2 regions of the Bacillus cereus group sp. BfR-BA-01383 genome follow, and region 1 is predicted to be linked to the other one. Evidence: riboswitches for the same ligand, from Rfam matches in the RefSeq annotation. Region 1 holds a riboswitch; the other holds the start of a gene.

Region 1 (4,433 bases):
TAGCAGAATATTCAAGATTATAGCACTTTTAGTTTATATTATCGTTTAAATGAATTTCACTAAATGAAAATAGTAAACGCTTTTAGGAGGAATTGTAACATGCAAGGAAAAGTAAAATGGTTTAACAACGAAAAAGGTTTTGGATTTATTGAAATGGAAGGCGCTGACGATGTATTCGTACATTTCTCTGCTATCCAAGGCGACGGCTACAAAGCTTTAGAAGAAGGTCAAGAAGTATCTTTCGACATCACTGAAGGAAACCGTGGACCTCAAGCTGCTAACGTAGTAAAACTTTAATCCAACATATGAAAGGAGGTTACCTTACTTGGTAACCTCCTTTGTTATTCCTTTGTATATTTCCGTTTTACAGAGCAAAAACTATGTGAAATGTGCAAAATACAAAGGAGGCAATAACAATGGGATCACATGTAAATGATTTTGAAGAAGTAAAATTCCGTGTAGAAACGGCACAAAAAATGGTAGGTTCTGCAACAATTTCAATGGATCCAGACACATTAGAGCATGCCACTACTGCCGTAGAAGCAGCTCGCTCTCAACTTGAAATTATGAAATCTGTTGCGACAGATTTAGATGAACCATTTCTAATGAATGAGGAAAAGAAATTAAGCAAGTGCGAGCATCAATTAAACGAAGCAAAGCACTAAAAAAAACATCCAGAGAATTTTCTCTGGATGTTTTTTCATGACAACTGTTCTCCATACTTTTTCAATGTTTCTCCAACTGTACATTGTCGTATACAAAATGAATGGGCGTAATATTTACTATTTGTCTTTCGATTATGTTCTCGCAAAAAACATCCTTCACAATATGTTTCTAATAAGTCATTTACCTCCGTAATGAGTTGCTTTTTATCCACCTTTGCACCTCTCTATTCGGTTATTTCTTTATGACTATCAATGACCGTCCCTTCTAATGCTTGCGTCGCTAATTGATGTGCTTCTTTATTTTGTTTTCTAGATATTGGCTCACATACAAGTTTTAATTTCATTTGCTTCGCCTTTTGTTCAATTTGATCTAAATAATGATTTAAATGTTCATCATAGCAAGGCCATTCTCCGGCTAATTGCTGCAGCACCACTTGAGAATCTCCGCGAAGTGTAACTGCTTCATACTTAATCCCTAATTCTTCGAGTATATTTATGCCGTATAATAATGATGCATATTCCGCTTCATTATTATCATATATACCATCTATATATGCGTTGCGGCGAATTCGGTAGTTTTTATTTCCTTTTTTATAATACACACATATACCTACTCCAGCTTCTTTCGTCTGCAGATCATAACCACCATCAAAATAAACATATATTTCTTGAAGCTCTTCCTCCACTTGTTTACTCAGCTTTTTCATTTCTTTTAATGACCACTCTGCATCCATTTCATCGTAAAATAAAATTTCTTTTACTCTTCCTGTTTTCTCGAAATCCTCTGCAAATTGAAGTACTTCCTCTATGTTCATATAATCTGTTGTTAATTCCGTCTGCAAACCACGCTTCGTTTTATACAACCAATGAATTTTATATTTCATACTAGATTCCCCTTATATAAGACTTCATATATATATTTTATTATATTTTATCAAGAGTCACAGTATTATATTCACTATAATCACATACAAAAAGAGCTATCCCCTATAGGAACAGCTCTTTCATCTATTACATAAACCTTTCAAATTGCACTCGCTTATTAACCCAGTACATTACAGGCATACCGATTGCCATTACAATAAATTCACCAGCTGCACATGTTAACCAAGTCCATAGGAATGGCAGATCAAATGCAAGATGAAGTTCAATTGCAATCATAAACATTGTAATCGTAAAGATAACTGTATTAAAAATCATACGAGCCCAAACACCTTTAATAAATCGCATTGATATAATCGTTGCAACTAGCGCAAGAATAGATTGCCCTACTCCAAATACCAAATCGTAAGCGATCATTGGTGAGAAAAAGAGATTCGTTAAAAATACACCTAATACAATTCCGTAAATTGCTTTCTTATTAAATACAACGAGATGATTAAACATCTCTGAAATACGGAACTGTACATTCGTAAAGCCAAATGGCTGAATAAGCATAGAAACAGCAATATATAATGCCGCTAAAATACCATTTCCGACTAATGTTCTTATATTCATGACAAAATCTCCTTAGTTTTTTTACGTGGGATGGTTTCGAACCACGTTATTCGTTTTTAAGCAACAAGATTATATTTTACGCAATAGGCACTCTTTCGTCAATAGATTCCTATCATGAACTACCTTTTTTCTTTTAGACAACGTATAATGAAACATATGAAATATTTAGGAGGTTTCACTTCATGACCGCAACAATTCAAAACGAAAAAGTGATCGTTTCCACTTCTGACAAAGGTGCAGAACTGCAAAGCCTTCGCTTAAAAGAAGACAACACAGAATACCTATGGCAAGGTGATTCTACTTATTGGGGACGTCGTGCACCTATTTTATTCCCCATTGTCGGCCGATTAGTAGATAATACATACTACGTAGATGGAAAACCTTATTCTTTAACTCAACACGGCTTTGCTCGTGATCTTACCTTCTCTGTAAAAGAGCAAAGTGAAACAAAAATCACTTATATCGTTACGAGTAATGAAGAGACACTACAAAAGTATCCATACGAATTTGAATTACTTGTTTCTTATGAGTTAGAAGAACAAAATATACATGTTACATATGAAGTAAATAATCCTTCTTCAAAAGAGATGTTCTTCTCAATTGGAGCACACCCTGGATTCAATTTCCCATTAGTAGACGGCGAATCATTTACAGATTATCATCTATCATTTAATGGTTCAGAACGCTTAGAAACAAGTGTACTAGAAGGACCTTATCTTTCAAGTAACAAGCAACTAATCGCTGAAAATACGAAAGAGTTACCACTTACATACGATCTATTCAAAAATGACGCACTTATTTTTGAAAATATGAATACGAATGAAATTTCGATTCGCTCACATAAGCATAATAAATTTGTAAAAGTAGAATTTGATGGGTTCCCATTTGTCGGCGTATGGACACCAGGAGACAACGCACCTTTCTTATGTATTGAACCTTGGTATGGAATCGCTGATGAAGTAAAACCAGCAAAAGATTTCAAAGAAAAAAAAGGAATTCAGTCTTTACAAGCGAATGAAACATTTACATGTCGTTATAGCATTACAATTGGATAAGTACTCTATCCCCTACTTCGAGAACACTTTTAAGTAGGGGATAATCTTATAATTTGGAGGTTTCGCATTTTGATTGAAGTATATATTGATGGTGCAACAAAAGGAAATCCTGGCCCTTCTGGTGCGGGAGTGTTTATTAAAGGCATACAACCGCCTGTACAATTATCATTACCACTTGGGACAATGTCCAATCATGAAGCAGAATACCATGCTTTACTTGCAGCATTAAAGTATTGCACGGAGCATAATTATAGCATTGTATCTTTTCGTACAGACTCTCAGCTTGTTGAGCGAGCTGTTGAAAAAGAATACGCAAAAAATAAAATGTTTGCACCACTATTAGAAGAAGCATTGCAATACATAAAAAGTTTCGACCTCTTTTTTATTAAGTGGATTCCAAGTAGTCAAAATAAAGTAGCTGATGAATTAGCTAGAAAAGCTATCTTACAAAATTAACGGGGGTATGATTGTGAAAAAAAATTGGATTGCTCCTCTTGCTTTATTATTTGTCTCTTTTATTTGGGGAGCTACGTTTGTTGTCGTTCAAAATGCTATGTCTTTTGTCGGGCCATTTACTTTCAATGGCATTCGCTTTTTATTCGCTGGAATTATTTTATTATTCGTTCAAATGATTTTCTCACAGAAAACTTCAAAACAAGAATTAAAACATAGTAGTTTAGCTGGATTGATGGTCGGGTTCTTCTTATTTGTCGGCTATTTATTACAAACATTCGGCTTGCTTTATACAACGTCTTCAAAAGCTGGTTTCTTAACTGGACTTAGTATCGTTATGGTTCCGATTCTGTCTTTTATCTTTTTAAAACAAAAGGCTACAATTTTCATCGTACTTGGTATTGCTGTAGCAACAGCAGGTTTGTATTTATTAACGGCTGGTGATTCTTTTCAATTAAACATTGGAGATATACTCGTTCTCGGTTGTGCTGTCGCATTCGCTGCGCATATTCTCATTAACGGGTTCTTTTCTAAAAAAATATCCCCTTTATTATTAAGCACATCACAAGTATTAGCTGTTGGTATGTTTTCTTCTATTTGCGCTTTTTTATTTGAAGATTGGGAAAAATTATTTTCAGTATCACTATGGACGAATCAGTCCTTTTTATTCGCACTCTTTCTAACTTCCCTGTTTGCAACATCCATTGCTTTTTTCATTCAAACATCAGCACAAAAACATACATCTCCAACGAGAGTAGCAATT
Region 2 (4,433 bases), on a different contig from region 1:
GGAGTATTATTCAAATTTTGCATCACTTGCATTTAGTTGAACAATCTGTCACATCTGCCCTTGTATATGCTTTACAAAAGAAAGAAAGAAAACTGGCTCCATTTAAAGACCTCCAACTTATGCTTGATCGCACACATAAACGAGAAGCTCCTCAGCAAATGAAACCAACAGAAACTTTAATGAAAAAACAACAAGGAATTCAATTACTAGAACATTCACGACAAGAACTATTAAATGCGCTTCATAGTGTCATAGATGAAAACGAATTATTTGAAAATGGATTAAAGCATCCTATTTTTAATGATTTGAATTTGTATCAGTGGGTTCAATTTCTTGATTTGCATGAACAAAGACATCTTACGCAGTTAAAAGAGGCGAAACATGCAATACTACAACGGTAAGATGAGAGGGGCGGGGGATCTTCCTGCTTCTTTTTTTGTGCGTAGCTCACTTCAAAAGCCGGTGAATGTATGGTAAATAATCAAAAAGGGTAGAAAAAACTATGCATAGTTTCCTGTCTTACTTTGGAATAATACTTGGTGAAAGAGTTAGAAGGAGTTGAACAGAATATGGCGAAGAAGAAGCGAGAAGAAGAGCGCGCTTGGAAAGCTCGGAAAGAAAATCAAAAACCACATGGAAAAGTGAAAACTTTTGCAGAATTAGTTGAAGGAACAGAAAAAACGTGATGAACTTCATCACGTTTTTTGTATGATTGGGAAAGTTAATAAAAATGTTGTACCTGTTCCTTTTTCACTAATAATATCAACCTTTCCATTCATTGCTTGAATGACACTGAAGACGACCATCATTCCGAGTCCGGTCCCTTTTTCTTTCGTCGAGTAGAAAGGTGACCCGAGTCGTTTTACTTGTTCTTGATCCATACCAACGCCTGTATCTTTTATATATAATTGGATATGTTTATGGTCTGGAACTAATGTAAGAATAAGGTCACCGCCGTTAGGCATTGCCTCAATACAGTTTTTAAAAATATTTAATAAGCATTGGTTCAGCTTTTGCTTTTCACCAGCTATAAAGAAAGATGTACTTTGTTTTATGTAATGTATACGAACATTTGTTAAATTGGCGAGAGGTGTAATTAAAGATAACGCATGAAGTAATTCTTCTTCTACTTGTAATTGTTGTTCTTTTTCAATACTCGGTTTTGCAAAAGTTAAGTAGTCTGTAAGAACATGATTTGCTTGTTCGATACCATTAATGGCTATGTCGATATATAATTTTCGTTCTTTCTCCGAACATGTATCTGACTGTAAAAGTTGCAAAAATCCTTTCGTTGAAGTTAAGGGATTGCGAATTTCATGAGAGATAGAAGCTGCCATTTCACCGATTAAATGAAATTTTTCAGCATTCATAAGTTCATTTTGGAGACGAACTTGCGTTTGCAATATGTGTAGCAAATATAAAATAAGGATTGTTCCAATTATTGTACATATTTCGTATACGATAATATGCGGTATATAATCAGCTTTATTTGTAACCTCTGCAAGGAAAAATGGTATCCAGCCAAATCCGAATATGAGACTGTAAAAGATAGCGAGTGTTATTTTTATACGATTAGAACTTCGGTTAAACAGTTTGTATGTTAATAGTAGAACAATAAATAGGAGAACCGAAGCGATAAGGGATGGGAAAACACCTACTCCTCCTAATAAGAAGCGGTATATGTTTAATACGGTTAAGATAGAAGCACCAGCAATCGGACCTCCAGTTAATGTACCGACAATTAATACGATATGACGCATATCAAATTGAAATCCATAATTTGTTTCTGCAGCGAAAGTGATGCATAGTATGGTAGCAATGCAACATAACACAATAAATATAGCTGAATTTAATTTAGGAGAACGTTTCCCTCTTTGATTCCAAAATAAATGATATACAAGCATTGTAACAAGGATAGATAATATATTTAAAAAGAGATAAATAATAAAGAGTTTCAGTGGGATGCCTCCTCTCGTCTCGCATTAAATTAATCATACTATAAAATGAAAGAAATGAAATAATAAATAGCGGAAAAATCAGAAATTTTTTCTGGTAGTATACAATATGTTACAATAAACTTTGTCAATGAAAGAAGAAATTCCGTGCACTGCATGGGAGAGGTTCGCGAACTCCCTCTATAAAAAACTATGGAAACAACAATATCCTGAGGTATTGTTTTGTTTTTTTATTGTGACAGTTCAAGAACGTTCTTTCTTCTTATTCGTAGTAGAGAAGGAGAATGAGTGAAATGAAAAAAGAAAAAGCAGTTGTTGTTTTTAGTGGTGGACAAGATAGTACAACATGTTTATTTTGGGCAATGCAGCAGTTTGCAGAAGTGGAAGCTGTAACGTTTAATTACAATCAACGTCATAAATTAGAAATTGATTGTGCAACGGAAATTGCGAAAGAGCTAGGAATTAAACATACGGTACTAGATATGAGTCTATTAAATCAACTTGCTCCAAATGCGTTAACGAGAACGGATATGGAGATTACACATGAAGAAGGTGAATTACCATCAACATTTGTAGATGGACGCAATTTACTATTCTTATCATTCGCTGCTGTATTAGCAAAACAAGTTGGAGCACGTCATATTGTAACAGGTGTATGTGAAACTGATTTTAGTGGTTATCCAGATTGCCGTGACGTGTTTGTGAAATCGTTAAACGTTACATTAAATTTATCTATGGATTATCCGTTTGTCATTCATACACCACTTATGTGGATTGATAAAGCAGAGACATGGAAATTATCTGATGAACTTGGTGCATTTGAGTTTGTTAGAGAAAAAACATTAACATGTTATAACGGAATCATTGGTGACGGTTGCGGTGAATGTCCAGCATGTCAACTTCGTAAATCAGGATTAGATACGTACTTACAAGAACGCGAAGGAGCGAGCAACTAATGGATAATTTCTTTGGATTTCGCATCGTAGAAAATTTGCAAAAAATGGACAAGGATATTCAGCGTAAACAACTTAAATATCATAATAAAAGAGTAATGGTCAGCAAGGAATTTACATTTGATGCAGCACACCATTTACACTGCTATGAAGGGAAATGTAAAAACTTACATGGTCACACATATAAAGTTGTATTTGGGATTAGTGGATATGTAAATGAAATAGGCCTTGCAATTGACTTTGGAGATATAAAAGAAATTTGGAAAAATGAAATAGAAATTTATTTAGATCATCGTTATTTAAATGAAACGTTACCTGCAATGAATACGACTGCTGAAAATATGGTCGTTTGGATTTATGAAAAGATGGCAGAAGCATTAACAAAAGATAATCGTGCGAACGAATATAAAGGAGCTCGTGTTGAATTTGTTCGTCTATTTGAGACGCCGACTAGTTATGCGGAAGTAAGACGGGAGTGGATGCTCGATGAGTAAAATCCCTGTTTTGGAAATATTCGGTCCGACTATTCAAGGTGAAGGAATGGTTGTAGGACAAAAGACAATGTTTATCCGTACAGCTGGCTGTGATTATAGCTGCGCTTGGTGTGATTCTGCTTTTACGTGGGATGGATCGGCTAAAGATCAAATTAGACAGATGGCAGCGGAAGATATTTGGCATGAGCTTGTTGCAATTGGAGGAGAAAATTTTTCTCATGTTACGATTTCAGGCGGAAATCCGGCATTGCTGAAAAATATTGAGTTTCTTCTTTCTATATTAAAAGAGAATGGAATGCGAACGGCAATCGAAACGCAAGGGAGTAAATGGCAAGATTGGTTACTTCAAATCGATGAGGTAACGATTTCTCCAAAACCACCAAGTTCGGCAATGAAAACAGATTTTCAGAAGTTAGATTCTGTTATTCAGAAACTAGCAGGAAAAGATATTAGCTTAAAAGTAGTAGTATTTGATGATTATGACTTTGAATATGCAGTTAAGATGCACGAACGTTATCCGGATGTACCATTCTTCTTACAAGTAGGGAACGATGATACGAAAACAGTGGATGATGCAATGCTTATTAAAAAATTATTAGATAAGTATGAGTGGCTGATTGATAAAGCTGTAAATTGTAAAGAAATGAATGATGCGAAAGTATTGCCTCAGCTTCATGCGTTAGTATGGGGAAATAAACGCGGCGTATAACGAGAAGGGATGTTTAAAATGGCAGGAAGATTAGATGCAGATTTAAAAGATGTAACATTACTAGGAAATCAAAATACAAAATATTTATTTGAATATAGCCCAGAAATTTTAGAGGTATTTGATAATAATCATCCAAACCGTGATTATTTTGTAAAATTCAACTGTCCTGAATTTACAAGCTTATGTCCGAAAACAGGACAACCAGACTTTGCAACAATTTATATTAGCTACATTCCAGAGCAAAGAATGGTAGAGAGTAAATCTTTAAAGTTATATTTATTTAGTTTCCGTAATCATGGTGATTTCCACGAAGATTGCATGA

What was found. A riboswitch is a leader RNA that binds a small molecule or an ion and turns the genes downstream of it on or off. The one in region 1 is predicted to bind preQ1.
Positions count from the first base shown of each region.
Region 2: it holds a riboswitch for preQ1, as region 1 does, so the genes downstream of both, queC (7-cyano-7-deazaguanine synthase QueC) here and MR065_RS15125 (QueT transporter family protein) in region 1, are expected to answer to the same signal.

Region 1 is NZ_JAKUFP010000014.1:83,627-88,059, reverse strand. It holds gene cspB (cold shock-like protein CspB) at 100-297, shown strand; gene MR065_RS15140 (DUF2564 family protein) at 417-665, shown strand; gene MR065_RS15135 (zinc-finger domain-containing protein) at 701-877, opposite strand; gene MR065_RS15130 (ribonuclease H family protein) at 890-1,549, opposite strand; gene MR065_RS15125 (QueT transporter family protein) at 1,677-2,162, opposite strand; PreQ1 riboswitch class I at 2,169-2,213, opposite strand; gene MR065_RS15120 (aldose 1-epimerase family protein) at 2,345-3,217, shown strand; gene MR065_RS15115 (reverse transcriptase-like protein) at 3,287-3,673, shown strand; gene MR065_RS15110 (DMT family transporter) at 3,687-4,433, shown strand, end outside.
Region 2 is NZ_JAKUFP010000003.1:266,650-271,082, forward strand. It holds gene MR065_RS05250 (DinB family protein) at 1-401, shown strand, start outside; gene MR065_RS05255 (DUF6254 family protein) at 570-686, shown strand; gene MR065_RS05260 (ATP-binding protein) at 696-1,904, opposite strand; PreQ1 riboswitch class I at 2,112-2,155, shown strand; gene queC (7-cyano-7-deazaguanine synthase QueC) at 2,249-2,911, shown strand; gene queD (6-carboxytetrahydropterin synthase QueD) at 2,911-3,402, shown strand; gene queE (7-carboxy-7-deazaguanine synthase QueE) at 3,395-4,111, shown strand; gene queF (preQ(1) synthase) at 4,130-4,433, shown strand, end outside.